One region of the Solibacillus sp. FSL R5-0449 genome, then DNA from elsewhere that is predicted to be linked to it. Evidence: riboswitches for the same ligand, from Rfam matches in the RefSeq annotation. Region 1 holds a riboswitch; each other region holds the start of a gene.
The links. Region 1 has a riboswitch for thiamine pyrophosphate ahead of tenA (thiaminase II). Riboswitches for the same ligand answer to the same signal wherever they lie in the genome.
Positions count from the first base shown of each region.

Region 1 (10,236 bases):
GCGTCAAGAATATAAACAGATGATTGTGGATAGTACAGCAGAGGATATTATATACAGTAATTTATTTACAGGAATCCACGGAAATTATTTGAAAGGCTCTATTATGAATGCGGGGATGGATCCAAATAATCTCAAAGAAAGTGATCCTTCTGCGATGAACTTTAACGATAATAACGCAAAAGCCTGGAAAGATATTTGGGGAAGCGGGCAAGGAATTGGTGCAATTAAAGAGATTACCTCTACCCAGCAATATGTTGATAAACTGGCTGAGGAATATGCGCAGGCTTATCAAGAAATGACTGGTAAACGATCGACAGTAGCCCATTTACAATAGTCAACGTCGATTGCGGTAAAACAAAGATGCTATTTTCTCTAAGGGGAAATAGCGTTTTTTTCTGAGCACTAAAAATAGCTTTACTTTCTGGAATGATTCCCTAAATATAGTAGTAATTTCATAATTTTTCGAATTCCCTTGCCCGGGTTGAATTAATTTGTTACACTCTGGGTAATTAAATGCATTTGCGGGGGGACACAGCAGTGTTGAGAAGGTTAAAACCTGACCCTTAGAACCTGGCCGTTAATACGGACGTAGGGAGCAAAGTACACGCTATACATATGTACTTACTTTGACTCCGCGTATCCTTTACGTGGAGTCTTTCTTTTGCAAATATACACGCATTTGATTTGCGGGGGGACACAGTAGTGTTGAGAAGGTTAAAACCTGACCCTTGGAACCTGGCCGTTAATACGGACGTAGGGAGCAATGAAAAGTGGTACTTACACTTTTTGGGGACGTCTCTCTATATAGAGGCGTCTTTTTTTGTGCTTCCGCCAACAAAAAGGAGGAGTAACAATGGGATTTTGTGAAAAGGTAAGGAAAGAAACGGATTTTTATTGGGAGGCTAGCTTCTATCATCCATTTGTACAAGGGATTGCAGATGGAAGTTTACCGCTGGAGAAGTTTAAGTTTTATATGCTGCAGGATGCATATTATTTAAAACATTATACGAAAGTTCTTGCTCTTGCAGCTGCAAAAGCGACTACGGATGACGATGTTCAATATTTTCTGCAAACAGCAAAATTTATTCATGACGCAGAGTTGGAGTTGCATCGTACAACGTTTAAAGAATTAGGCGTGACAGCGGATGATTTGGAGCAATTCGAAGCGGCTCCAGCAGCCTATAACTATGTAAGCCATATGTATAATGCGGTGCATAACGGAGATGTAGCTGAAGCATTTGCGGCAATTTTACCTTGCCCGTGGCTGTATCAGGAAATTGGGCAAAGGTTAAAAGATGCACGCCCGAATGTCCCCCTTTATGAACAATGGATTGCACTCTATGCGTCCGAGGAGATGCTACAAAATATTGAAATACAAAAGTCAATGCTGGATCGATATGCGAAAGAACAACCAGCAAAGGTAAAAGTCTTGCAGGAACATTTTAAGAAAAGCTGTTATTACGAATGGATGTTTTGGGAGATGCCTTGGACGAAGCAAAACTGGGAACAAGGGGTGTATGTCAATGAGCCTGCAAGCAATTCATAAAAATCAGCCGTTAGTACATTGCATTACAAATTATGTCGTCGCAAATTTTACAGCGAATGGTTTGCTTGCGGTAGGTGCCTCACCGGTAATGGCGGATGCGATCGAAGAAGCGGGAGAAATGGCTGCTCAGTCAAGTGCATTACTTTTAAATTTGGGTACTTTGAATGAACGGACAGTAGCATCGATGAAGGAAGCAGGATTTAGCGCAAATAAGCATCATACTCCGGTTGTTCTGGATCCAGTAGGAGTAGGGGCAACAAAGTTTCGAATTGAGACAGCACGACAATTGCTCTATCTTCTAAAGATTGATGTTATCCGCTGCAATATTGGAGAATTGGCGGCTTTTGCGGGAGCGGATTGGACTTCCAAAGGTGTTGATAGCGGTAATGGACATATCGATGTTGCAGCGACGGCCAAACAGCTGGCGAATCACTATCAATCTATTGTAATCGTTACAGGAGAACAAGATGTGATTACGGATGGGGAAAGAGTTGAATTTGTAACGGGTGGTCATGAAAAAGTGACAAAAATGACTGGGAGCGGCTGCTTATTGAGTGCCTTTTGTGCTGCGGTGCTTGCAAACAGTAAAGAACCGTTTAATGACTTACAAACTCTGCTCAATGAATATAAACAGGCGAGTGCCAATTCTGTTGCAGCTATAGGAACTTTCCATACTAACTTCTTGAATGAACTAGAACTTTTAGCGGAGGGACGACGATGATTACATGTACAATTGCAGGCTCAGATAGCGGTGGCGGTGCAGGCATTCAAGCAGACTTGAAAACGTTTCAGGAATTACGTGTATTTGGTACATCGGTCATTACCGCACTAACCGCACAAAACACGGGAGGCGTGCACGGGATTTTTCCGACAACTCCTGATTTCGTGCAAGCTCAGTTAAAAGCGGTACTTCAAGATTTTGATATAAAAGCAATTAAAACAGGTATGCTGTTTAGTGCAGAAATTATCGAAGCGATAGTCGCGCAGCTTAAAGAAACAACAATTCCGATAATCGTTGACCCAGTCATGATTGCAAAGGGAGGCGCCAGTTTACTCGAGCAGCAGGCAACAACAGCCCTTAAAGAAAAGTTATTGCCGCTTGCAACTGTTTGTACACCAAACATTCCGGAAGCAGAAATTCTGACTGGCTATACAATTCAAACTGAAGAAGATATTAATTCAGCGGCACAGCATCTCTTAAGTCTAGGACTGGAATGTGTAGTCATTAAAGGTGGTCACTTAAGCGGTAAGCATGCGACAGATACGGTTTTCATTCGCGGGGAACAACCATTTAAAATGAAAACAGAGCGAGTGGATACGAAGCATACGCATGGAACAGGCTGTACATTTTCGGCAGCAATCACGGCGGAGATGGCAAAAGGAAGATCGATAGAGGCAGCCATTATAGAAGCGAAAAAATATGTGCAACTGGCTATTCGTCATCCGCTCAATATTGGTCACGGCTTTGGCCCGACAAATCATTTTGCCTATCATGAACAGCGGGGGTTGTGCAATGTCCATGTTTTTTGATTTAAATAAGTATTTTGTTATGGGAACAATCAATTGTAAACGCGACCCGCTCCTTGTTTTAGAAGAGGCGCTACAGGCAGGAGTTACGATGTTCCAGCTGAGGGAAAAAGGTGAAAATGCTTTAAAAGGTGATGAGTACATTCAATTTGCCCGGCAATGCCAAAAGCTGTGCCAAATATATAAAGTACCGTTCATTATCAATGATGATGTCGAACTTGCATTAAACTTAGATGCAGATGGAATTCATGTAGGACAGGAAGATATCAAAATCGAAAAGTTTAGATCACTTGCAAAAAATAAGATTGTCGGAGTTTCGGTGCATACAATGGAGCAACTGGAATTGACCATGGAAAACGGCGCTGATTATGCGGGGATTGGTCCAATTTATCAAACTACCTCAAAAGATGATGCGAGAGCACCGGTAGGGCTGATGTTATTAGAAGAAGTGAAGTCTCGGTACCCTCAATTTCCGATTGTAGCAATTGGCGGAATTTCCCCTGAAAACAGTTTCCGTGTAAGACAAAAAGGAGCAAATGGCGTGGCTGTTATTTCAGCAATCAGTCAAAGTAATAATATAAAAGAAACGGTAAATATACTGTAAGTTAAAATATGTCAAAAAAGTACTATTTAAATAGAGGCAGCCTATATCAAAATACTCTTTTCCACTATTCTGTCAATTTAGTATGATAGTTCTGTTATACACTACAGAATATGGGAGTGAATGAAATGTTGAAAAAACTATCTGCTTCGGCCTTAACGCTAACACTTTTAGCAAGCGGCATGTCAGCAGTTTCAGCGGCACCAACAACTACGAATGAAGATATGACACGTGGAGAGTTTGTGAAGGCCGTAATTGATGCATTGGGAGTAGAGGTCGGTACTGGACAAACTGTAAAATTCCAGGATGTACCTGATTCTCTTAAACCGTATATTGAAAAAGCGGTGGAATTAAAGTTAATCAAAGGAAAAACTCCAACTAAATTTGCACCGAACGAAAAACTGACACGCACACATGCTTTTCTTATTGCGGCAAGAGGATTACAAGATGAGGAAACATATTCTGAAAAGGTATTGGATCAGTTTAAAGATGCAAACAAAATCGGACAAGGCAATCGCCAGGAAATGGCCAAAGCAGTAGGGACAGGATTACTGACAGGTTTTGAAGACGGCACGATCCGCCCGAACGATTTTGTAACAAAAGCACAGATGCAAAAAATTCTGCAGCGCTTTTTGGAAGAATACAGCCCGGTAGAAGCAAATACGACGGTTTCTCTACGTATTTTAGGTACGACAGATATTCACACAAATATTATGAACTATGATTATTACAAAGATACGCCATCGAACAGTTTAGGTTTGGCAAAAACTGCGCTACTAATCGAAAAAGCACGTGAAGAAAATCCAAATACAGTGCTGTTTGACAATGGAGATGCAATACAAGGAACGCCACTTGGCTCTTATATTCAGTCCGTAGCAAAATTAAAAGACGGCGAAGTTCACCCGTCTATTGCAGCTATGATCGCACTAGATTATGATGTAGCGACATTCGGTAACCACGAGTTTAACTACGGTTTGGAATTTCTAGATGAAGTAACAGATGATGCGCCATTCCCATATGTTAATGCCAATGTACGTAATGCAGCGACAAAGGAATTAATGTATAAACCTTACGTTATGATTGAAAAAGAAGTAGTTGATTCAAACGGTGAAAAAACAACAATAAATATTGGGGTAACGGGTATTGTACCACCTCAAATTTTGAAATGGGACAAAGCAAATTTAGAAGGAAAAGTAACAGTCGATGATTCGGTAGAGGCTGTTAAAGCAGTCGTTCCGCAAATGAAAGAAGCAGGAGCGGATGTTGTTGTAGTACTTTCACACTCAGGTATTGGTGATGCTACACACGAAAAAGGCGAAGAGGATGTATCGTATTTACTATCTACAATTGAAGATGTGGATGCAATCATTACAGGACATGCCCATGGCGTATTCCCTGGTAAAGTGGATAGCTCTATAACAAATGTGGATATTGAAAAAGGAACAATGAACGGCAAGCCGATGGTTATGGCAGGTAAGTTCGGCAGTCATTTAGGGGTCATTGATCTAGAGTTAGAGAAGAAAGACGATGCTTGGGATGTGACAACAGGTACTGGCGCGGTGCGTGAAATCGCCAAAGATAATGACGCAGTAAGCACTGAGGTTGTAGAAAGTGTGAAAGAAGCACATGAAGGAACAATCAAGTATGTGCGTCAGGCAGTAGGGACAACAACAGCTAACATTCACAGTTACTTCTCGCAAGTACAGGATGATCCTTCTATTCAAATTGTAACGGATGCCCAATCAATCTATGTGAAAGAAAAGCTGAAAGGTACAGCGTATGAAAACCTTCCTGTCCTATCAGCGGGTGCCCCATTCAAAGCAGGAACAAGAAGTGATCCGGAATACTATACATTTGTACCAAAAGGTGAGCTTGCAATTAAAAATGTAGCAGATTTATATTTATACGATAATACACTTGCTATGTTGAAAGTAACAGGTGCGGATGTGAAAGAATGGCTGGAAATGTCTGCAGGTCAATTCAATCAAATTGATGTGGCAAAATCAGATGAACAGCAATTAATCAATGAAGAGTACCGTTCATACAACTATGATGTGATTGACGGTGTGACGTATGAAATTGATGTAACACAACCGGCAAAATACGATGAGAACGGAAATGTAGTAAACGAACAAGCATCACGTATTGTCAATCTGCAATATAACGGTAAGCCGATTGATGAGGCACAGGAATTTATCGTAGCGACGAATAACTATCGTGCAAACGGTACATTCCCAGGTGTTCGTAATGCAACAGCCGTTGAAATTTATCCTGATGAAAACCGTCAGGCAATTATCGACTATATTTTAGCCGAAAAAACAATCGATCCGTCAGCAGATGGTAACTGGAAATTCGCTCCGATTCCGGATAGCGTAAATGTTGTATTTGAATCTTCTAAAAAAGCAGTGGATGTTTTAGATGAAAACAGCGCTATTAAGTATATTGGTGAAGGCACAGATGGCTTTGGCAAGTATGGTTTAAAAACAAAATAATAGTGAAAATGCCTGTAGGCGAAGAATTTACTTCTTCTGTCTACAGGTTTTTTATTTTTGGGAGTTCAGTCACGTGTAAGGACAATAAGAACCTAAGTAAATATTTTCAGATACATCCATTTGACATAGTAACAACCTGTTGTTAGTATGGGGTTGTTGCTTTTTTAGATAAAAATTTCAATTTAGGGGATGAGAAGATGAGCAAAATAAAAACAGTAGGTATTACTTTAGGGGTGTCTTCTGCACTTCTACTCGCTGCTTGCGGAGATGATACGGAAAATAAAGAGAATTCAGCAGGCGCATCGTCATCCAGTATTGGTGAACAAGTGAATTATACCGTTGTTGCTACTGAACCGGGAGCAGGTCTTACTGGACTTTCCCATGATGTATTGGAGCAATATGAAAATCTGGAAGGCTGGACATTACAGGAAAGTTCAACTGCAGGAATGCTGAGTACATTGGATAAGGCAATCCGGAATGAAGAACCGGTTATTGTGACAGGCTGGACACCACATTGGAAATTCTCGGCTTATGATTTAAAAATACTTGAAGATCCTAAAGGAATACTAGGCGGCGCCGAAAATATTCAAACACTTGCCAGAAAAGGGTTGGAACAGGACCTCCCTGATGTATATACAGTACTTGACCGCTTTTATTGGGAACCGGAAGATATGGAAAAAGTAATGTATGATGCACAGGAGCATGGAGACTTTGATGTAGCAGCAGCCGATTGGGTTGAAAATAATCAAGACAAAGTAAGTGAATGGACAAAAGATATTGGGCAAGGAAATGGCGAGAAAGTAAAGGTTATTTCCACACCATGGGATTCGGAATTCGCATCAAGCAGTGTAATAAAACTAGTGCTGGAACAATTAGGGTACGAACCTGAAGTAACTCCGGTTGACCCGGCCATTATGTTCCAGTCACTCGCAACAGGTGAAGGAGACGTAACAGTCGCACCATGGTTACCGACAACTCACAAAGCCTTTTATGACAAACATAAAGACGATATTGTTGATTTAGGTGAAAATCTGGAAGGTACACAAAATGGTTTTGTTGTACCGGCATATGTAGACATTGATTCTATTGAAGATTTAAAACCGAAAGAATAAATAGAGATATGCCCCGTAAATAGCCTATACGGGGCTTTATTTAATTGTACCTCCAGTTTGACAAAGTAACAACTTGTAGTTAAAATTGAGTTGTCGCTTTTTGGGAGTAGATAAATTCAAGTTATAGGGGATGGAACATTTTGATTCGATTTAAAACTTTAGGTTTAACTATAGGGATGTCTGCGGCACTGTTATTAGCAGCATGCGGGGACGATACAGGCAGCAGTGATAATTCAAATGGAAAAGAAGCCAGTATTGGTGAAGAAGTAGGCTATACAATAGTGGGTATTGAACCTGGTGCCGGAATAACAGGTCTTACATATGACGCATTAGAACAATATGAAAATCTAGAGGGTTGGACACTACAGGAAAGTTCGACAGCCGGTATGATTGGTAGTTTAGATCAAGCAATTCGTAATGAGGAACCGATTATTGTTACAGGTTGGAAGCCGCATTGGAAATTTTCAGCTTACGATTTAAAGATTCTGGAGGATCCAAAAGGAGCTTTAGGGGGGGAAGAATATACGAATACACTTGTAAGAAAAGGGTTAGAGGAAGATTTACCTGATTTGTATACTGTTCTTGACCGATTTCATTGGGAACCCGAAGATGTAGAACAAGTAATGCTTGAAGCTTCAAATAGTGATTTTGATTCGGCTGCAGCTGAGTGGATTCAAAATAATGAAGATAAAGTGAACAAATGGACTGAAGGTATTGCGAAAGGGAACGGGGAAGAATTAAAATTGATTACTACTACATGGGATTCTGAATTAGCATCAAGCAGTGTCATGAAACAAGTGATTAATGAATTAGGATATGAAGTTAATGTGATTCCTGTAGATCCAGCCATTATGTTCCAGGCTATTGCTACCGGTGAGGGAGATGCCTCCCTTTCTGCAGCACTTCCAACTACACATGATGCATTCTACAAAAAGCATAAGGAAGATATAGTGGATTTAGGTGAGAACTTAAAAGGTACACAAAATGGCTTTGTCGTACCAGCTTATATGGATATCGATTCAATTGAAGATTTGGATCCAAAGAAGTAAACACGCATAACATCTTTAGAGTAAATTTAAGAATGAATAAAAGCTATGTGCAGTAGTGTGAATCTACTTTGCACATAGCTTTTTCTTATCCAATAGAACGCTGTGGTTCAACGCTTGGTTTTCCAAATAAATAGCCTTGGAAAAGCTCGTAGCCAATTTGTTTTAGCCACTCAAAGTCTTCCTCAGTTTCAATACCTTCAGCAAGTGGTGTTGCACCAATTTCAAGTGCTTTCTTTAAAAACTGTTTAGCGGTATGTTGTTTTTCCTGATCATTTTTAACACCTTGTACATACTTCATATCAAGCTTCATATAATGCGGCTTCATGTCAGCGAGCATTTCCAGTGTATTATACCCTTCTCCTACATCATCCAAAGCATATTGAAAGCCCTTTTCGTTATAGTAATTCAAAATCGATTTTAAATGCTCAATATCATCGACTTGCTCCGATTCGACGACTTCAAAGACAAATTGATCCGGGTCAATTTGCAGAAGTTTAGCAAGCTTCACCGTTGACTGCAGACAATATTCGGGAGAATAAATCGATGTAGGAATGAAATTGATAAATGTTTTTTTCTTAAGCACTGCAGCGTATTTTACGGCAGCCATACGACATAGACGATCCAATGCATATAAGCGACCGCGTGTTTTTGCTGCCGTGAAAATTTCATTTGGGAATATAAGCGATCCATCTTCACGGGTAAAGCGTGACAGCACTTCGTAAGCGTAGGCAATTGCACATGAGCGAAATGTTGTAAAAGTAGACAAAGACGTCGACTTAGCATTGCTTGGTCCTCTTGGCTGTGGGATTCAGACAGGTGCCGGGACAGTATTAAATCGGCTTCGACCACAATTTGGTTCCACAATTGTCATTTACGGATGCGGTGCTGTTGGCTTGTCTGCGTTGATGGCAGCAAAAATTGTAGGCTGCAAACAAATTATTGCCGTGGATGTCCATGAATCCCGATTGGAGTTTGCAAAAGAACTCGGGGCGACACATGTATTAAATGGACGAAATGTTGATGTCGTTGCCGAGGTGAAAAAGATTACAAACGGCGGTTCAAACTATGCGGTTGAAACGACAGGTGTACCGCCCGTTGTGAAACAATCCCTAAATGCATTACGCCCTTTAGGTACCTGTGCCATTGTAGGTGTAACACCTGAGATGGCAATTGATGTCCATAACGATATTATGGCGGAAGGGAAAACAATGATGGGGGTTATCGAAGGAGATTCGGTACCTCGCGTATTTATTCCGGAGTTAGTCAACTATTATAAAGATGGTAAGTTCCCGTTTGATCGACTCGTAAAATTTTATGAATTTGAACAAATTAATGAAGCTTTTGAAGACTCTAAAAAAGGGACTACGATTAAGCCCATTTTAAAAATCTCAAAATAAAGAGAAAAGCCGAGAACACAGAAATTCTCGGCTTTTTGGATAGACTGCGGTCATTCTAAATAATCGTATTTACGTGCTTCATCTGCATATTCTTTGGAAATTTGCCCCTGAAGATAATCTTCTTTTGATACATGCAATATTTCCAGTGCGGAATACGTATCTTCATCATCTTTGTCTTTATATAAATCATTGTAGTGATCGAAATCCCCTTCAAAATCTGCCGGTGTATCGGAATTTCCATACTGTGCGACAATTTGGAAGGAGTCTTCGTTATCTTGAAGTTCATCATCCTTTTCCCGATTTGAAAAGGAGTTGTCAACAGCCGGATGGAGCAGTTGTTCTTCAACCGGACGATCTGTTGCCGGAGTTTTTGCATCACTATGCTCGATACAAAAAGTGGTATACGGAATTGCTTGCAGCCGATCATATGGGATTTCTGTTTGGCATTTTGCACAAACTCCATATGTACCGTCATTCATCCGTTCAAATGCCGCTTCGATTTGACCCAATAA
Region 1 is NZ_CP150239.1:2,318,945-2,329,180, reverse strand. It holds gene MKY27_RS11615 (nitronate monooxygenase family protein) at 1-334, shown strand, start outside; TPP riboswitch at 514-612, shown strand; TPP riboswitch at 679-777, shown strand; gene tenA (thiaminase II) at 854-1,546, shown strand; gene thiM (hydroxyethylthiazole kinase) at 1,524-2,267, shown strand; gene thiD (bifunctional hydroxymethylpyrimidine kinase/phosphomethylpyrimidine kinase) at 2,264-3,076, shown strand; gene thiE (thiamine phosphate synthase) at 3,060-3,677, shown strand; gene MKY27_RS11590 (bifunctional 2',3'-cyclic-nucleotide 2'-phosphodiesterase/3'-nucleotidase) at 3,803-6,166, shown strand; gene MKY27_RS11585 (glycine betaine ABC transporter substrate-binding protein) at 6,364-7,278, shown strand; gene MKY27_RS11580 (glycine betaine ABC transporter substrate-binding protein) at 7,419-8,327, shown strand; partial or broken gene MKY27_RS11575 (EAL domain-containing protein) at 8,413-9,054, opposite strand; partial or broken gene MKY27_RS11570 (zinc-binding dehydrogenase) at 9,056-9,724, shown strand; gene MKY27_RS11565 (TraR/DksA C4-type zinc finger protein) at 9,775-10,236, opposite strand, start outside.

Region 2 (10,236 bases), 400 kb from region 1:
AGTGAGTTAATCGGGGTCAACCCGTCAACTGTCGTGTTTTTAAGTCTGATCGGGATGAACTACTGTGTAACGGTGCCGGTCAGCTCGAAAGCATTGCTGCTGTTTTATGAGGAAGGGGATATTTCCTATGATGCGCGGAACCTCATAAAGCTTAGCGCCATTTTAATGCCCCTTTATATATTCATCATCATGCTGTTCTACTTTACTATTTGGCAATGGACAGGCATGCATTTATAAAGTCAGTGTCAATTTCCATTTAAGGAAATTGACAATTTTTTTCTGTATTTAACACGATTCCTAGCAATTATTAACTAATAGTTCTAAATTTAAAAATAGTTCAGAAAATAAAGATTGTTTTTATAATTACCCTGTTATAATATAAAACGTATTAAATAACTAGGGATTAATAGTGGAGGCAATTAGCATGAAAAAATTATTATCAATCGTTACATTATCAGCACTTGTTTTGGCAGCATGCGGTGGCGATAAAACAGAGGAAAACGCAAGCGAGGCAAAAAATAAATTAGAGGAAATCCAGGCAGACGGCAAAATTCAAATCGGTCTTGAAGGAACATTTCCTCCATTCAGCTTCCATGATGAATCAGGTGCACTAACTGGCTTTGAATATGAAATTGCCGATCAGATCGCAAAAGACCTTGGTGTTGAAGCAGAATATGTTGAAACAAAATGGGATTCTTTAATTGCAGGTTTAGATACAGATAAATACGATTTCGTTATTAACAACGTATCGATTACAGATGAGCGTAAAGAAAAGTACGACTTCTCAACGCCATATATGAAATCAGAAGCGGTAGTTGCAGTCCATACAGATAACACAGAAATTAAAGAGCCGGCTGACATGGACGGCAAAAAATCTTCACAAACAATTACAAGTAACTTTGCCCGCGATGCAGAAGCGCTTGGTGCAGAAGTAGTTGCTACAAATGATTTAATGAGTTCAATCGAGCTTGTTGTACAAGGCCGCGCAGATGGAACAATCCATGACCGTGTAACATTCCTGACATACTTGCAGGAACAGCCGGATACGAAATTGAAAGTGCTGGACGGTGCGATCAATTCAACTGATATCGCATTAATATTAAATAAAGAAAACGATGAGTTCCGTGAGAAGTTAAATGAAATTATTAAAGAACGTACAGAAGACGGTACATTCGAAGCAATTTCGGAAAAATATTTTGGTGAAAATGTTATTTCAAACAACTAATGGAAAGGTCGTTTCGACGGCCTTTTTTACGTGGATTTAACTATAGAAAGGAGTGTTAGTGGATGAGTAGAGAAATGGATATATTACTGAACTCGATCTGGCCGATTTTAAAAGCAGGACTTCTTGTTACCATTCCGCTATCGCTCATTGCCTTTGTCATAGCTTTAGTCATCGCAGTCGTGACGGCACTGGCTCGAATCTCGAACTACAAAGTATTACGCTGGATTTTCGGTACGTACGTCTGGGTATTTCGTGGAACACCATTATTGGTGACTTTGTTTATTGTATTCTTCGGTCTTCCGAAAGTGGGGATTACCCTTGATGCATGGACAGCGGCGATTATTACTTTCTCACTGAATACAGGTGCCTATGCATCCGAATCGATCCGGGCTTCGATTCTAGCCATTCCAAAAGGACAATGGGAAGCTGCAGAATCCCTCGGTATGACATATTGGCAAATGATGCGCAGAGTTATCGCACCACAGACCGTCCGAATTTCATTGCCGTCAGTAGCCAATGATTTTATCGATCTGGTAAAAGGAACATCTTTAGTTGCGAGTATCACACTGGCGGATCTATTCATGGTCGGGCAGCAAATTACCGCACGTACATATGAGCCGCTTATGATTTATTCACTTTGTGCGGTCATCTATTTAATCTTCATTAGTATACTGATGGTCATTCAAAGCCGCCTGGAAAAATACGCATCGAAGTATGTATAAGATTGTCAGGTGTAGCGCTAGAAGGGAGGGCTTATTATCGTACAATTTCAGCAAATGTCGAAGTTCTTTGGCGAGAACGAGGCATTGAAAAATATTAATTTAACATTTCATGAAGGCGAAACAACGGTTATTTTAGGTCCATCCGGTTCAGGGAAATCAACGCTGTTACGCTGCATCAATTTATTGGAGCGACCTGAGAAGGGAGTTTTGACAGTCGGCTACCAGACAGTTGAACTGAACAAACCGATTTCTCAGAAGAACCTGCTTTCAATTCGCCAAAATACGGCGATGGTATTCCAAAGCTTCAATCTGTTCCCGCATATGAAAGTGCTTGAAAATGTGATGGAAGGGCCGGTTACCGTTTTAAGGAAAGACAAAGCGGCTGCAAAACAAAAGGCACAGCAATTATTGGAGAAGGTTGGCCTGAGTCATAAAACAGACCAGTATCCATCGCAATTATCCGGCGGGCAGCAGCAGCGTGTCGCCATCGCAAGAGCATTGGCAATGGAGCCGCAGTTTTTGCTGTTCGATGAGCCGACGAGTGCACTGGATCCCGAGCTTGAGGGAGAAGTACTGAAGGTGCTGAAAGATTTAGCGGAAGAAGGCAAGTCGATGATTATCGTGACACATAACCTGAATTTTGCGCGCGAAGTGGCCGACCGGATTTTATTTCTGGAAAACGGTGAGATCGGCTATGACGGCATAACCGAAAACTTCTTTACAGCGAATAACAATGAACGGATTCAGCAATTTATAAAATCTATGCAATTTATCTAACTAGGGGGATTCAACATGACAACAGAGAAAACGAATGTAGAGAGCTTTGATTTAGACCATACGAAAGTAGTGGCACCATACGTACGACTTGCCGGTACGAAAACAGGAGCGAAAGGCGATGTCGTAACAAAATACGATATCCGCTTCAAACAGCCGAACAAAGCACATATGGAAATGCCGTCACTGCACTCTTTGGAGCATTTAATGGCCGACCGTATCCGCAACCATAGTGAAGATGTCGTTGATTTATCGCCAATGGGCTGCCAAACAGGCTTCTACCTGGCATTACTGAACTACAATGACTATGACGGTGTATTAACGATTATCGAAAATACCCTGCAGGATGTGCTGAAGGCAGATTCTGTTCCGGCATGCAATGAAGTCCAATGCGGCTGGGCGGCAAGCCATAGCTTGGAAGGCGCAAAAGCATTGGCTGAAGAATTTTTAGCCGGCCGCGCTGAGTGGCATATCGTGTTCGGTGAATAATTGATGAAGCAAGTCTCCTGTGAGGGCTATCTCGCAGGAGGCTTTTTTATGTGAAATATAACATTTTCGGCACCCCACCCCCCACCGTTAATGCAAAATTTAAATATTAAACGAAAGGCATCTTCTAGTTAGGAGATTCCATTTAAATTATAGGGGGAAAAGTTCGTAAACAAGGTTAAAATAGGCTAAATTGAAGTGGTGCAAATTTGAATTAAGAAGGGGAAGGGTACAATGAAAAGCGCAAAACCATTTTTAATGTTTCAAGGCGGTGTTGCAGAAGAAGCAATGAACTTCTACACATCCGTAATCGAGGACGCGGAAATTACGAGCATTGTCCGCTATGGAGCAAACGAAGGCGGAGACGAAGGAACAGTCATGCAAGCGACTTTTTCAATAAAAGGTCAGGAATTTATGTGCATTGACAGCAATTTGAAACATGAATTTGACTTCACCCCGTCGTTTTCTATTTTTATTACATGTGATACAGAAGAGGAAACCGACTATCTGTATGAAAAACTGCTTGAAGGCGGCCATCCGCTAATGCCAATCGGGGATTACGGTTTCAGTAAGAAGTTCGGCTGGCTCAATGACCGTTACGGCGTGTCGTGGCAGATTAATTTAGCTTAATGAAATGAGCCGGGTGTCATGCGTTGATTGATACCCGGCTCTTCATTTTCTAATAAAGGTCTGAGTTGTTCTAATATATTTTATAATCTTCTAATAAAAGTGAGATGTTCTAATATAAGTATCGGTTGTTCTAATAAGTCTGTCATATGTTCTAATATCGTCCGCAGATCTTCAAATATCCCGCCCGGAAGTTCTAATAAACGCTCAAATCTTCTAATAAAATCGGTAAGCCGGTGAAAACAGATCTCTATAAATAAATTGTTCTAATATAACCCGCAAAAGTTCTAATAACCGCACCAATTCTTCTAATAAAATCGATACAATAATACAAAAAATTCTCTAGCAAAAAATTGTTCTAATAACCCACCCAAATGTTCTAATAACCACCGAAAATCTTCTAATAAAACCGCCCCAACCTCAGCGACTCACCCCGCATTAAGCATCCCGCCAAACGCCCGGTTTTTCACCATCACTTTCAGCAAGCCATAGCCTAAAATTGCACCCGCAAACGAACTCATCATAAAGGCCGGGACAAAACCGAACAGCGCCGCTTCCTGACCTAAAAATAATATCGCAATCGGATAAGTAGCCATTGCACCAAGTAACCCTGTCCCGACCACTTCACCCAAAGCGGCAAACGCCAGCTTCTTCGTTTTCGCAAACAACAATGCCGCGAGAAGGGCACCAATCATGCTTCCAGGGTAAGCAAATAGACTGCCTGTCCCCATCAAGTTTCTTAACGTTGATGTAAGAAACGCCTGCAATACCGCATACCATGGACCGAGAAGTACGGCCGAGACGACATTGGCAAAATGCTGTATCGGAAAAATTTTCGCGAATCCTAATGGGATATACACCATACTGCTGAGAATCGTTGTAATCGCTGCTATAATCGCGGAGTATGTAAGCTTTCTCGTTTTATTCATTTCAACCATCCATCCTTTACATTAATTTTTGCAACAAAAAAACCACTTTCAATGAAGAAAGTGGTATCGTAGCCTATAAAAAAAATAAAAATAGGGAATCGACACTACTTTCCTACGCTAGTATTACCTAGATCAGGTGCAAAGGGTACTTCTCAGCCAAAAGGCGCCCCTAGTAGTTTGACGAGCAGATTATCTGCTTCCAATATTAGGTTAATTTCACAATAATCATAACATGACCACTTCACAATGCAAGCACTTTTTTGAAACTTACTCCCTTTGACCGAGTGCAATCACTGCTCATATCCGCCGCCATAATTAGCGGGCTGGGCGTGCTGCCAAGGGTTTGGCGGACCGATGAAAGTATTAGGTCGGACAGGTGCAACTGCCTGCTGCCACAGATTTTCATTCATGCCATAAGTATGGGCCATAATATTTGCCGGTGTCAGCTTAAGCAGGTCGGAACCTAAAATCACTTCAGGTGTCGGAGCATTAAAAATGGCAAGCAGATGCGTGTTGTTTTGCGTAGCAACTTCGTAATGCCACCACCCTTGAGGAACGTTCGCCACTTGACCGGGGCTAATCGGAAAATGCATCAGCTGTTTCGTAAAAGGATTCAAAATCGAAACAATCGCCCTTCCCGTGATACAGTAAACAAGTTCCGCCGCATTTTGATGGTAGTGCGGCTCAATGACATTATTGGCACTCAAATAAATATCAAGCAGCGATATATTATCCAGCGTATTCAACTGGTTGACACCCATTACATTAATAAAATTATGCTGGTCTTTAATGAACAACGGGTTTTTATTAAGATCGAATGTAAACTGCGGTTGCGCTGAAACATGATTCGGATTCAATCGTTCACCTCTTTTTTATTGTAGTTAAAGTATGCGATAATTTAACGGGGTGTGCCTATTGCCGATAGTAGCACGCCACTTAAAAATATGCATATAGCGCATTGATTAATGTAAAAATTAAAATAAACAGAGTAGCACCACATACAATAATTTCTGCAAAGTGGACGAGCATAACTCTTTCATCACTTAATTCAGCTTTATGAAAACCAAAGAAGTCCCCGTGACTGATAATATAAATAAACGTACTCACGACCATTAAGGAAGACATTAAAAATGAAATCGAAGGCAAAGAAGTAACGTAGCGCGGGTTGCCGCCTGTTTCCATATAGAGCGGAATATCCAATCCCTTGCTCAACACAAAACTGACAATGACCAGAATGTAGAGAATAAGCGAAATATTAAACGGATGTTTGCGGTAGTCGATCAGGTCAAGCATCACTTTTGTCTTCCCGTGATACTCCCAGTCCGCATCGTCTTCGGTTCTTTCACCTTTCAGCATGTAAATGATACCGGCTACTACAAGCCCCGAAAACAAATACCATTCCAGCATCGTAAAAAGCAGCAGCCAGCTATAAAATGGTGCGATTACAAGCGGGAGAATAACGAGGCCGATCACCCATTTATTAAAGGGCAGATTCGTCATGAGCCATTCGTTCAAAGCATCCCGTTTATCTTTCAGATGTACTTTTTCCGGCTGCAGGTAACTGAAGAGACGACTCATGACAAATGTGCCTCCTACAACCGCTAACCCGATTCCGAAAACAACATAGGAAGCTTTCGGATAATCTATGACATTTTCATAATTAAGGATGATCCAGTTCCCGCTTATAGCAGTGGTCAATATCCCGATAAACATCATATATAAAGAGAAGTTCCTCATTTCTCCACCTCCATTTGTTATATTCTACGACGACGACTGGAAATAGTTTTAAACAGAGTTCTAATTACGACCTGCATTGTTCTAATAAACAAAAAAATGTTCTAATAAAAGAGCGACTTTCTAATATACCAATGAGTTGTTCTAATAAACAGCAGACATCTTCAAATAATGCACCCCAATATTTTAATACCCGGCCAACATTTTCTAATAACCGCCCCAACTCTTCTAATAAAACCCCAAAACAAAAAGCGATCGCACAAATAGAAACGTCAACTCTTACTGTGCAGTCGCTTTTTTCAAAATCAGTTGCAGTATTTCATTGGCACAAATCGCATCCGCATCAGCAGTATGGTGGTTAAGAAGCGGGATGTGATATGTTTCGGCAATGACATTTAAATTATTCTTCGGGCTGTCCAAATATTTGCGTGCAAGCAGTACCGTACAGGCAGCCGGATTCGTTGGGCGAATGCCATTTCGGAAAAACTCGAGTGCGAGAAAGCTGTACCAGTCAAACCCGATATGGTGACTGACAATCGGCAAATCCGCTAAAAAATCTTTAAAGGAGCGAATGACAGGGGAGATCGTTTGCTCTTTTTTCACACGTTCATTTGTAATCCCATGAATATGAGAATTTTTGATTGGTTTTTCCGGATTCACAAACCGGTGAAAAAGATCCACCGCTTCTCCATTACGTATTTTTAGCGCAGCGATCTCCACGATTTTATCACCTCTGGCAGCTGAACCTCCCGTCGTTTCAATATCAACGACGACATATTCAGGCGCATGCTCCAACAGATCCACCATCTCCGCAACCTTTAACCGTGGACTGTACGTTGTAATAAACTTTCTTAAATACTGTACGGCGAGCTTCGTATTGTAATAATGGCCATAGCGCGTTCGGGCAATATAGCCGTGCTGTTCCAGTTCATCAATTGCTTCTGCCGGATAGCTCGCGGCCAATGCTTCATGTTTGGCAAAGCCCACAATCGAGCATGTAATCATGATGCGGATATGCAGCCGTTCGATGTCCATAAACTTCACCTCTTATTGGAACGTTTGTTCTATAATTGAACCATATATGAAGGGAATAATAAATAAAAAAGCTGACCATAACCCGAAAATTCAGCAATGGTCAGCCTGTCACTATTCAGAAAACGGATTTGGTACTGGCTGCAGACGCGCTCGGACTGTTACAAGCAGGGAACATTGAATGATTCTTGAACCGTTAAAGAGATTGTGTTCGCCTACTGTCGGTATTACCATATTCCTATCGTTCTCTTATCCAAGAAAGTAATTCTGGCAAAATATTTACACAATGATATCTCACTACAGGTCAGTAATGAATTAATAAGACTACATATAGAGGAGAGGAAGTTCATATTTATTCCTTTATTTGGATTTAATTAACGCAGTTTTCCTTATAAATTGTTCAAAAATACTGAATATTACTTCTCTAAATCAGCGCTAAACCAAAACTTAGGTCTTTCTGTTGGAATGTTTGAATGTCTCTTGACGTTGTAAAATGTTAGGCCTATCATTGCTAATAGAATCAATTGATAATGATTATCATTATTGATTGTTAATTCTAATAAGAAATCAAGCTGTCTTTACATAACTGTATACGTGAAAGGAAGTGTTGAAGTGAACTTTCAGGAGTTAAGAGGGAAAGTTGCACTTGTGACAGGTGGGGCCCAGGGAATTGGCGCAAGCCTTGTCAAAAGCTTGGCTACATTAGGAGTAAAAGTTGCTGCAATAGATTATAACGAGGAGAAATTGAGAAGCCATGTGAATGGTTTAATAGAGCAGGGCCACGAAGTTTTCGCCTATCCTGCAGATGTCGGGGATAGTAACGCCATTGATGCAGTTGTCGAGAAAGTGGAAAACGAAATCGGACCAATCGAAATGCTCGTCAATGTAGCAGGTACGTTGACTACAGGACCGGTTGGATCATGTACTGACTGTGACTGGGCAAGGGTTTTTTCAATTAATACGACAGGTGTGTTTTATGTTTCAAGAGCGGTAAGCCGTTATATGATTCAAAGAAATGCAGGTTCAATTGTAACAGTCGGATCCAATGCCGCTAGTGTACCGAGAATTTCGATGGCGGCCTATGCAGCATCAAAAGCGGCAACGGTCATGTTTACAAAATGTCTTGGTCTAGAGCTGGCAGAGCATAATATACGCTGCAATATCGTTTCACCGGGCTCGACGGATACGGACATGCAACGTTCGATGTGGTCCGATGATGATGGAGCTGAAGTTATGATTAAAGGAATGCCTGAAACGTATAAAGTAGGGATTCCGCTGAAAAAAATTGCACAACCGGACAATATTGTCGGCGCGATTCTGTTTTTCCTGTCCGAGTACTCAAGCCATATTACGATGAGCAACCTTGTCGTGGATGGCGGCGCGACATTGGGAGCGAGTTAAGTATGTCTTTCAAATTCAGAGCAGTGAAACGAAAAGGAGCGGTAATATGGTTAGCAAACAAAAGGCACTAATCGAACAAGAACTTTTAGATGAGTATGAAGTTGGTGACTTTTTCATTGAAACACCAAAAAGAACGATATTAGGCAAAGGTTCATTCATGCACGTGCCAGCGGGTGAAGCACGTCAAAACCAGATGGAAGGATTGTCCTATAGGGTGGCGAGCGCGTTGAAGAAGGCGAAAGAACAAGGACATCCACGACCTGTTGTAACGGGCGCGGTGCCATTTGATTACTATAAAAAGGCATGTTTACTTGTTCCGGAATCTATCCAAATCGCACCATCATTGCAGCAGGAGGAAAGGGCAGTGACCACTTCAGCATCTGTTACTGTGAATCGGCTCGTATCCAATCCATCACCAGAGCACTATAAGCAGGGTGTCATGCAAGGCATTGAAAGAATAAAATGCGGCGAACTCGATAAAATTGTGCTGGCACGTTCACTGGAAGTAAGTCTCAATGAGCCGATCGACCTTCCGCAGCTGTTACGAAATCTTGCGTATCAAAACAAACATGGATATACGTTTGCAGCGCCGATTGAAACCGGAAATCAAAAAGCTTCGCTCATCGGGGCTAGTCCGGAGCTGCTTGTTTCAAGACAAGGGATGTACGCCATTGCGAATCCATTAGCCGGCTCAAGACCTAGAAGTGAAGATCCGGTAGAGAACCAAAGACGTGAAGCGGAACTGCTTTCGTCACCAAAGGATTTACATGAGCATGCGGTCGTAGTGGAAGCGGTCGTCAAGGGATTGCGTCCATTACTAAAAACGATGGAAGTCCCGGAAAAACCGTCAGTCGTGTATACGGAAACGATGATGCATCTTTCGACTGTCATTAAAGGTGAGCTCCTGAAAGCGGATATCTCATCGTTGGATTTAGCTATTGCCCTGCAGCCTACACCAGCTGTTTGTGGCGCACCAACGGAAAAGGCAAGACAGGCAATCACAGAAATTGAACCGTTTGACCGAGGCTTCTTTACAGGCACAGTCGGTTGGTGTGATGCTGAAGGCGATGGGGAATGGGTTGTGACGATTCGCTGTGCAGAGGCAAATGGCGATTCATTGCGGTTATTTGCGGGAGCAGGCGTTATGGGCGAATCGAAGCCTGAAGAAGAATTGGCTGAGACAGGTGCGAAATTCCAGACAATGCTTCGCGCAATGGGCATCGATACAGAGCAACTGAAGGATATTTAAACGTTTAATTACATGAAATACAACAAGGTTTCATCAACAAAGAAAAAGGAGTGATTT
Region 2 is NZ_CP150239.1:2,714,409-2,724,644, reverse strand. It holds gene MKY27_RS13640 (SLC13 family permease) at 1-237, shown strand, start outside; gene MKY27_RS13635 (transporter substrate-binding domain-containing protein) at 425-1,225, shown strand; gene MKY27_RS13630 (amino acid ABC transporter permease) at 1,288-1,947, shown strand; gene MKY27_RS13625 (amino acid ABC transporter ATP-binding protein) at 2,032-2,724, shown strand; gene MKY27_RS13620 (S-ribosylhomocysteine lyase) at 2,740-3,210, shown strand; gene MKY27_RS13615 (VOC family protein) at 3,442-3,837, shown strand; gene thiW (energy coupling factor transporter S component ThiW) at 4,263-4,763, opposite strand; TPP riboswitch at 4,856-4,944, opposite strand; gene MKY27_RS13605 (cupin domain-containing protein) at 5,054-5,620, opposite strand; gene MKY27_RS13600 (nucleotidyltransferase) at 5,700-6,500, opposite strand; gene MKY27_RS13595 (3'-5' exonuclease) at 6,777-7,532, opposite strand; gene MKY27_RS13590 (2,3-dihydro-2,3-dihydroxybenzoate dehydrogenase) at 8,142-8,930, shown strand; gene dhbC (isochorismate synthase DhbC) at 8,977-10,179, shown strand.
Region 2: it holds a riboswitch for thiamine pyrophosphate, as region 1 does, so the genes downstream of both, thiW (energy coupling factor transporter S component ThiW) here and tenA (thiaminase II) in region 1, are expected to answer to the same signal.

Region 3 (10,236 bases), 730 kb from region 1:
CGATCAAAAATAAATAATAAACAATAAGCGGGAGCCCTCATCATCCGAATGAATGAGTACTCCCGCTTTTTTATGATATAGTTCCTCTGTATTCCCGCTGCAAAATAGCGTACATATAATGGTCGACCCATTTTCCGTTTATATATAACAGCTCCCGCAATAACCCTTCTCTTGTAAATCCGGACTTTTCCAATACACGAATGGAAGCTGAATTTGGTGGTGCAACATAGGCCTCTATTCTGTGAAGATTCAATGTGTTAAAAGCGAAATCCATCACTATACGTACCGCCTCAGTGACAATCCCCCTGCCTGTGAAATTCTCATCCATCGAATAGCCGATAAAACCGCTCGAGTACGGTAAACGTTTAATTGAATAAAGTGAAATGTGTCCGATTAACTGACCAGTCGCATTATAAAAAATGCCGAAGGAAAACTCCCGGTTTGACTGCAGCAAATGAATGCTTTCTAAAATTTTATTATACTGTACTTGTTCAGTGTAAAATTCATCACGATGTAATGGCTCAAATTCGGACCAATACAATTTATTGTCTCTTAATAATTTTGCCAACCCTTTCGCATCGGACGGGGTAAATGTGCGAAGCGAACATTGTTGCCCAATTAGTCGAACCATTGGACCCTCCTTCTTGTGAAATAGCTTGAATAAGCTTTTCATTGAACCACCTTCATTTCATTTCAAAAGCTTGCCTACTGTTTTTTCAACTTCTTCTTTTTGGATTTTACAGGCTTTGGCTTTATATCTATAGATTCCGTTTTTTCTTTGTCTGTTGTTTTTTTATTACCCTTTTCGAAAATGTTTGTAAGTTTCATGCCCCGTTTTGTAATTTCTTTTTCGATATGGGCAACTGTTTCTTTTAGTACTTGAACACGCGCGTAGTTTTTATTGTTCCCTGGTATTAAGTGCCAAGGCGCATTTTCCGAATCGGTTTTCTCAAACATTTCATCGGCTGCCTCACAGTATAAATCAAATTTCTCACGGTTCCGCCAATCTTCATCTGTTAATTTCCACGACTTATATGGATCGGCTGCTCTTTCATTAAATCGTTTAAGCTGTTCATCCGAATCGATATGGATCCAAAATTTAATCATTATATAATCTTCATCTGTCAATTGCTTCTCGAAGCTATTGATTTCTTCATAAGCCCGTTTCCATTCCGCTTCTTCCGCAAAGCCTTCGATACGCTCTACAAGGACCCGCCCATACCACGAACGGTCGAAAATTGCGATTTGTCCATGCTGCGGCAACTTCCTCCAGAAACGTTGCATATAATGATACCGCATCTCATGAGGCTGTGGGGCGGAGATCGGCCATACCAATAACCCGCGCGGATCGATACGTTCTGTCAGGCGCTTGATCGCTCCCCCTTTGCCTGCTGCATCCATTCCTTCAAATGCAATAATTAGGCCGATTTTATTGTTGAATAAAAATTGCTGGGCGTTTAGCATTTCGTATTGTAAAGCTTTCAAATGTTTCTTATAGATTTCCTTCTCCAATTTTTGCGATAAATCCACATCTCTTAGCTTTTTCAAATAGCGCTGCCTCCCCTACTCCATTTATTTATGTATATTTTACTTGAAAGTATATGGAATTGGTAATTGTTGCAGTCATTTATTTGAATCATTTGATTATTTTATGTTTATACCTAGTTTTTATAGAACAAAAAACGCGGGTGCACTGAGTGCTCCCACGTTTATAACTTAGTCTTCCAAAGTTGTTAAAATGATTGGTTTATCTTTTGTTACAATAATCGAGTGTTCAATTTGGGCAACTAATGATTTGTCCGGTGTAATGAATGTCCAGCCGTCACCTGATTCTACGATATGCTCAGCCTTCGCCGAAATAAACGGCTCTACTGCCAACACCATACCTTCTTTCATGATTGTTGTATCCCAAGCATCGTAATAATTCAATACATGGTTTGGCTCTTCGTGTAATGATTTCCCTAAACCATGACCTGTTAAGTTCATAATTACTGTTAAACCGTGATCACGTGCTTCACGCTCTACCGCTTTACCGATTTGATTTAATTTCGAACCTGCTTTAACCTTTGTCATCGCACGATCAAATGCCGATTTTGCTACAGTACAAAGTTTTTCTTTATCTTCATAACCTTCACCAACGACAAATGAAATACCTGTATCTGCAAAATAACCGTTTAAAGAGCCCGAAACATCTATGTTTACAATATCGCCTTCTTTAATGACCTTGTTCCCTGGAATACCATGTGCAACTTCGTGATTTACTGAAATGCATGTATATCCCGGAAAATCGTATTCGCCTTTAGGACCGGAAACCGCGCCTGCTTCTGCAAACATACGGCCTGCAATCTCATCTAATTCTTTCGTTGTCACGCCAGGTACTGTCGCAGCTTTCATCGCCTCACGAATTTCAGCACAAACGCGTCCGATTTTTTTAAACGCCTGGATTTCTTCTTGAGTAGTAACAATCATGTGTAACTTCCTTCCTCTTAAACAATGTCTATCCTTAACTATAGCATACTTAAAATCGGTTGTAATTGTTCAAGGATTTTAAAATTTGCCGTTTTATTACTAATTTAGTACGACTTTCTACTATTAAATGGAGAAAAAGCTTGCAGCGGGCGAAGTATCCCTTGCTGCAAGCCTTGTATTTTCTATATATTATGTTGTTTTTACTTTTTGCAGCAAACGAGGGGCAGATGTGAATAAAATAACTGCGATGATTGCCGTAAGTATAGTAGCAGGTACCATATAAGTACTGTTGTAAATAATTGAGTAGGCCCATACATTATCATCGCCTGCATATTCTTTAAAGAACACGACACCTGCGAGCAAGTGCGAAACAAATCTTAAAGCTCCGCCAACAAGTGCTCCAATGACAATATAAAGTGCCATTTTTACTTTATTGAGCGATTGTGTAGCCTCTAATAACGGCTTTCTTACAATTGCCGCTAACCCTACTACTGTAAACGCAAGCCCGTAATCTAATATTGCCTGTAACCAGTGGACAATGTACGCACCGAACATCATTTGCATGACACCGATCAGCAAGCCAGTTGTCAGTCCTGCCGTTAATCCCCAACGAATGGCCATTAACATAATCGGTACCATAACAAAACTGATCGATCCGCCTTGTGCCCACATCTTAAAGGATACTTGATCCAATACAAGTCCGATGGCAGCAAATATTGCAATTTCCACCATCATTAATAATTTCTTTCTGTCCATAACAATTCCCCTTTCTTTTTATCCGATGTAACAAAAGTGAAGAGGGATAGAAAAAGTAAAAAAACGATAATCAGGACAAAAGCCTGACTATCGTTTGAACAGTCGGATTCTATCCACATCCCTACGCAAGTGCTAACTTACAGGTTCAAAGAGTCAGTGCAATCCCGTGCACAATCTCAGCCGACTTTCTCGGCACCCCTTGTGGTACATCTAATTTTTATTGTTTGAACATGCTCATTGTAACGAATATTTTTACAACTTTCAACAGCTATTATTTTGAAACGTACTAGAATTACATATAATAGATACGAAGGAGTGATGAATAGTGGATCAATCGAAAGGTTTAAGTGCATTAAGCTATTTAAGTTTTTATTTTGCACCGTTTATTTTACCGTTAATTATATTTATTGTTACGAAAGATGATGCCGTTAAAGGCCATTCTAAAAAAGCATTCATTTCCCAACTCATACCGATACTGTTAGGGATTCTGTATATTATTTACCTTTTCACTTCCGTTCTTTCCTTAAATGATACGTTGACCTTAAGTTTCCAGGATTTTTTCTTTAGTTCGCATTTTATCGGATTTATTCTTTTAGTCGTTATTACGTTCATCCTGGCGATTTGGAATTTAGTTCTAGCGATTAAAGTTTTACGTTAATGTTTATGAAAGCTCCTATTTTGGGTATATTTTTTATACGAAATGTATTCGTTAAGGAGTGTTTACTAATGAAATTAAATAAGCTTATTAAAACAGCAATTAAATATGGACCAATCGTGTACCCAATCATAAAAAAAATGATGGACAACAAAAAATCAACACCGCAACCTGCAACTACACGACGAACTCCAAAACGCTAACAAAAACACATTTCCCACTTTTGCGTGAGGGAAATGTGTTTTTATTTTATTTAATAATAATCTCTGTTTTACTGTAGCCTTCTTTGAGTTTTTGCACTTGCAAGATGGCAGGCATTGCTGCTTTTAGTTCGGCTACATGGGAAATGACGCCAATTAAGCGGCCTGTTTGCTGAAGATCGATCAATATATCGATTGCTCTTCTTAACGCCTCTTCATCCAAAGTACCGAAGCCTTCATCGATAAACATCGTATCGATATGCACGCTTCCTTGAACACTTTGAATAACATCGGCCATTCCTAATGCCAATGAAAGGGAGGCATTGAATTTTTCACCGCCGGACAGTGTTTTTACATCCCGCGTTTGCCCTGTATGGCTGTCATATACATCAATGCTGAGTCCGCTTTGCGCATTTCCTTCTTTTCTACCTGTAGATTTAAGGAAGTATTGGCCATTTGATAAGACACGCAAACGTTCATTTGCCGCATGTGTCACTTTTTCCAAATAACCAATTTGAACAAAACGCTCAAATGAAATTTTCGCATCATTTTGACCACGAATTAAATTGTAAACATGTTCGACTTGCATTAGTTTCTCTTTATAGCTTTCGATCTGTTGCGCAGATTGGTCGAGTTTATCGCGCGTCTCCTTACATTGTTCAACATAGGACTGGATCAATGTCATTTTTGAGTAATGTGCCTCGATCTGCTCATTCAACTCATGAATCTGTTGCTCACTTGCCGTTAAATCGGCTTGTTCTTTTCCTTCGAGCAAAGGTTCTTCCTCAGCAATTTGAACAGATAATGTGTGGACATTTTGCTTATATGCTTCAACCGCATCCTGAATTTGCTGCTGTATATTTAATGGCAGTAATGCATTTTTATACGTTTCCAAATCGAATCCTTCCTGCTGTAATGCGGATTCAAATTCTTTTTGCGCTAAAAGAGATTCCTGCTGCTTTTCTGTTACAAGATTTTTGGCATGGTGATAGTTCACTTCACAAGATTTCTCATCCAATTGGATTTTTTGCATCGCTTCAAGGGCATTTTGAATCGCAGCTTTTAACTGGTGATGTTTTTGCTGGTGGTTTGCCAATTCTTGCGTTACTTCATCCAATGTAGAAAACTGTGGCAATAATGACTGTTCACTTTGCTCAAGCTTCCCTTTTTCCTGCGCATATTGCTTATCAATATCGATTACGTATTGCTGACCTTTTTCAATACGGCCTTGCAGTACTTCTTTACTTTCCAAAAGCTGGGCCATCATTTTCTTTTCAGTGACAAGCTGTGCCTGCTGCTGTTTCTGCTTTGATAATTTCGCTGTCAGTTCTGCTAAATGCTGTTCATACTCATGTAGTTTTGAAAGCTGGGCATCAAGTAACTGAAGCGCACTTATTTTCTGATCCAATGTTGCCTTTTCAACATCCAGCTTTGAAGTAACCTGGTAAAAGCTTTGCATCGTTCGGTCGGCCTCTTGACGCAGTTGTGCCAGTGCAGCTTCATCAATGACAACCGCTTCACTGTTATGAATAGCTGGATGTTCAGTACTTCCACATACAGGACAGGCTTCCCCCTGGTGTAATGATGCTGCTAGAAAGGCTGCATGATTGCTGCGTATTTGCTGCTCCATATTTTTCAGCTTTTGCTGTGCTTCATCAGCAATTTGGTTCTTACCGGCAAGCTGATTTACTAGAGAATCGACATTCATTTGTATTGCAGCTACTTCTTTAGCCATTTCAATTTTTCGTGTTAATACAGCATGTGTTTCATATGTTTCATGGTATGTCACTGTCGCATCTTCCAGCTCATTTATAATGGCTTGCTGCTGTTGTTGTTTTGCTTTCAAAGACAATGCTTCGTTTTGCAGCTTATCAAATAACTGCTTGGCGTTTTTTTGGTTTTCTGCAAGCTTAGACACATTTTCACGTTGTGTATTAATCGACTGATAAATTGGAACAAGCTGTTCGAGCTGTGAAATCGATTTCGTATAGTTGTCCAGCAATGGTTCTTGCTGCTTTTGCTCCTGATAATGATTTGTCGCCTGCTGAAGTTGTGCCTGTGCACGTTCATAGTCCGTCTTTGCTTTTTGTAAGGTGACTTCCGCTTGTTCAAGCTGTCGTTTTACCTTCTCATATTCACGTTCTAACGGTTCGATCTGATTCGCCTTTTTGGCAAGGACAAGCTTCTGTTGTTCTGCTTGTATTTTATCCTTTTGGTGCAATAATTCTTCAAGGCGCTCTTTCCGTATTAAAAACTTTTCAATCCGTTCATTTAACAATCTTTGTTCATTTAATGTTTTAACTAATTTTTGCAATTCCTTCTTTGAAGCATCATATTCCCCTTTTAATGTGGTACACTGATCTTCATAGTATTGCTGTTCTGTCTGCAAAGCACTCTTTACTTGATACAGATTAATGACATCATTGTTCAGCGAAGAAAACAGTTCCGATTCTCGATGCGGTAGTCGGGACCGGATTTCATGGATTGTATTGTCCTGCTGCATCTTTGCTTGTTCATAATGCTTTTCGGCAATATTCTTTTTCTCTTTCAGCAGTTCCACCATTTTCGTGAAGCGTTCCGTTTTGAAAATCTTCCGGAAAATCTCTTCTTTATGCTTAGATTCCGATGTGAGAAGCTTTTGAAATTCCCCTTGTGGCAGCATGACGATTTGATTGAATTGGGACTGTGTCAGACCGATCAGTTCTTCAACTTTTGATTGAATGAGCTTTACTTGAAACTTTTCAACAGCGGGTACAATAACCCCATCCGTAATCTCAAAAAACTCGCGCTTTGCACTTGCACCATCATGACCAAATTTCCGCCAAATACGGTAAAGGCGACCACGCACTTCAAATTCTAGCTCGACTTCCGTATCTACCGATTCATCCGCAAAATCACTGCGTAAAAATAGTGATTTTTCACGATCCTCCCCACTGCCCGAATCATAAAGTGCAAACGTAATCGCATCAAAAATAGTCGTTTTTCCCGCTCCAGTTGCACCGGAAACAACAAAAATTCCATGTTCATGGAGTTTAGTAAAATCAATGATTTCTTTTTGATGATATGGTCCAAATGCTGTCATCGATAATTTGATTGGTTTCATCGTTACAGCACCTCCTGTTTTTCACGTTCATTTTCGATTAGCTGCTCTAAAACATCTGTATAAATCTCTTTAATTTCATCAGTTAGAGGCTTGCCTGTCATTTCCGTGTAAAATAGTTCAAACAGCTCCGAATCATCCATCTGAACCCGGTTCATTGTTGTCGCATGCTGTTCCAGCTGTTCATAAACAACCGTCCGTTCAATATGCAAAGCATTCGGATAAACCGTGCGGACAAGTTCGGCAGCACCTTTCACATAATGTTCATCCTGCAGTTTAACAAATACATAGTCCTCGTTTACTTTATGCTGCAATATATCCTCAAGCAGCCCTGTCACGACACGCATGTCCCGAACTGGTGTAAGTTTTCTTTTTTCGATCTGCACTGTTCCGTCTTCTTTTAAATCAACAATTAAAAATCCTTTATTATGTGTCACTTCCGATTCCGAATATTTAAGGGGTGATCCGGAATATTGAATTTTCTCGTTTGCAACAAAATGGGCCTGATGTAAATGTCCTAACGCTGTATAACAAAATGGTTCGAATAATGCTGAGCTAATACATTCCGTACCGCCAATTGTCAATTTACGTTCAGAATCACTCGTATTTGGCTCAGGCGTCCCGTCTTTTGTAATGAAGGCATGACCGATGATAATATTGCGTTTTGTATCATCCATTGACTGCTGAATCTGTTCAATGATTTTCGCCATTGCCGCTTCATGCGATGTAATGGATTGATCATCAAATAAAGCCCGAACAATTGACGGCTCTGAAAAAGGAACTAAATAAAAATGAACTTCCCCATATTCATCATGCATGATGACCGGATCGATATTCTGTTCTAAATGTCCGACGATATGTAAACCGCTCGCCTTCATAAATTCACTGCCAAAATTTAAACGTGTAGCGCTATCATGATTTCCAGCGATTGCTAAAATCGGTGTTTTTTCATCGACTAATATTTCTTTCAATGTTTTATTTAAAAGTTGGATCGCATCTGTCGGTGGTACAGATCGATCATATAAATCCCCGGCAATAATGATGACATCCGGCTTTTCTTTTCTAATTTCTTCGATAAACTGTTCAAGCACAAATTGCTGGTCTTTCGTCATTGATACACCTTGTACTATTTTTCCTAAATGCCAATCTGCTGTGTGGAAAATTTTCATGAATACCGCCTCCTATCTTATAACTATAAGTGTACATGAGGGAAAATAAAAAAACCACATCGTGCGAATATTCGTTCGTACGATGCGGTCTATTATTACTGCTTTACAGCCATTTTACCAGCTGAAATTTCTTCCATGTAGTGGCATGCCGCTTCATGCATGTCCTTCATAATAGAAGAAGTACGCAAAGCAGGTTCTTCCGTTCTACACTTATCTGTCGCAAATGGACAGCGTGTATGGAATCGGCAGCCCTGTGGTGGATCGATAGGTGACGGTACATCACCTTTTAAAACAATACGATTTTTCACAGCATCCGGATCAGGTACTGGAATTGCTGATAATAATGCTTTCGTATAAGGATGCTGCGGGTTTTCGAACAGGCTTGTTTTATCTGCAATCTCTACAATTTTCCCTAAGTACATTACAATAATACGATCCGAAATATGTCGTACTACCCCCAGGTCATGTGAGATGAATAAATAAGTTAATCCATATTCATTTTGCAGCTCTTCCAGCAAGTTCAGTACTTGTGCCTGAATCGATACGTCCAGTGCCGATACAGCTTCGTCACAAATAATCAGTTTTGGATCAACCGATAACGCACGGGCAATACCGATACGCTGACGTTGACCACCAGAGAATTCATGCGGGTAACGGTCTGCCTGATATGGTCGTAAACCAACCGTTTCAAGCAGTTGTTCAATCCGTGCACGTCGCTGATTTGGCGGTAGTACATTTTGAATATGCATCGCTTCGTTCAACACACTTGCAACTGTCTGACGAGGATTGATCGACGCATACGGGTCCTGGAAGATGATTTGCAGATCTTTGCGGAATTTACGCATTTCGCCTTTCGGGATTTTCGTAATATCCGTTCCCTGAAATACTACGGAACCCTCTGTCGGCTCTTCCAATCGTAAAATTGCACGGCCTGTCGTAGATTTACCACAACCCGATTCCCCTACAATACTGACAGTCTCCCCTTCATAAATCGTAAAGGAAATATCATCTACCGCTTTTACGTGGTTGACTGTTCGACCTAAAAATCCTCCCTTAATCGGGAAGTACTGTTTTAGTCCCTCAACCTTTAACAGTTCTTTTTTCGCCATATAGCGTCACCTCCGATTCTCCATCCCATTCTTCCGAATACATCCAACAGCGGATTTGCTCTGAACTGTTATCATCTGTATTCAGTAAATCCGGCTGCTTTTTATGGCAAAGCTCGATTGCAACAGGACAACGTGGAGCAAAACGGCATCCTACCGGCATTTCATGCGGGCTTGGCACCATTCCTTTAATCGGAATCAGTTTTTCCTGTTCCACATCGTGACGTGGCAAGGAATTAAGTAATCCTAGAGTATATGGGTGCTTCGGATTTTTGAATAATGAACGGACATCTGAGTATTCTACTACTTGTCCTGCATACATTACTGCCACATAATCACATGTTTCCGCTACTACCCCTAAATCATGGGTAATCATAATAACAGACATGCCTAAACGATTTTGCAGATCCTTTATCAGTTCTAGAATTTGCGCTTGAATCGTTACGTCCAGTGCTGTTGTAGGCTCATCCGCAATTAAAATTTCCGGGTCACATGCCAGTGCCATCGCAATCATTACACGTTGACGCATTCCTCCTGAAAGTTCGTGCGGGTATTGCTTCACACGTTTTTCGGGTGATGGAATACCTACAAGCTTCAGCATCTCTACGGATTGCTGCATCGCTGCTTTTTTGTCCAATTTTTTATGGATACGGATTGTTTCACTAATCTGTTGGCCTACTGTATAAACCGGGTTTAACGATGTCATCGGCTCTTGGAAAATCATAGAAATCTGGTTTCCTCGAATATCACGCATCGCTTTTTCCGAAAGCTTCAGCAAGTC
Region 3 is NZ_CP150239.1:3,044,086-3,054,321, forward strand. It holds gene MKY27_RS15305 (carbonic anhydrase) at 1-13, shown strand, start outside; gene MKY27_RS15310 (GNAT family protein) at 71-631, opposite strand; gene MKY27_RS15315 (polyphosphate kinase) at 706-1,548, opposite strand; gene map (type I methionyl aminopeptidase) at 1,717-2,469, opposite strand; gene thiT (energy-coupled thiamine transporter ThiT) at 2,659-3,225, opposite strand; TPP riboswitch at 3,327-3,435, opposite strand; gene MKY27_RS15330 (DUF4870 domain-containing protein) at 3,551-3,883, shown strand; gene MKY27_RS15335 (SMC family ATPase) at 4,130-7,183, opposite strand; gene MKY27_RS15340 (exonuclease SbcCD subunit D) at 7,186-8,349, opposite strand; gene MKY27_RS15345 (dipeptide ABC transporter ATP-binding protein) at 8,445-9,458, opposite strand; gene MKY27_RS15350 (ABC transporter ATP-binding protein) at 9,430-10,236, opposite strand, start outside.
Region 3: it holds a riboswitch for thiamine pyrophosphate, as region 1 does, so the genes downstream of both, thiT (energy-coupled thiamine transporter ThiT) here and tenA (thiaminase II) in region 1, are expected to answer to the same signal.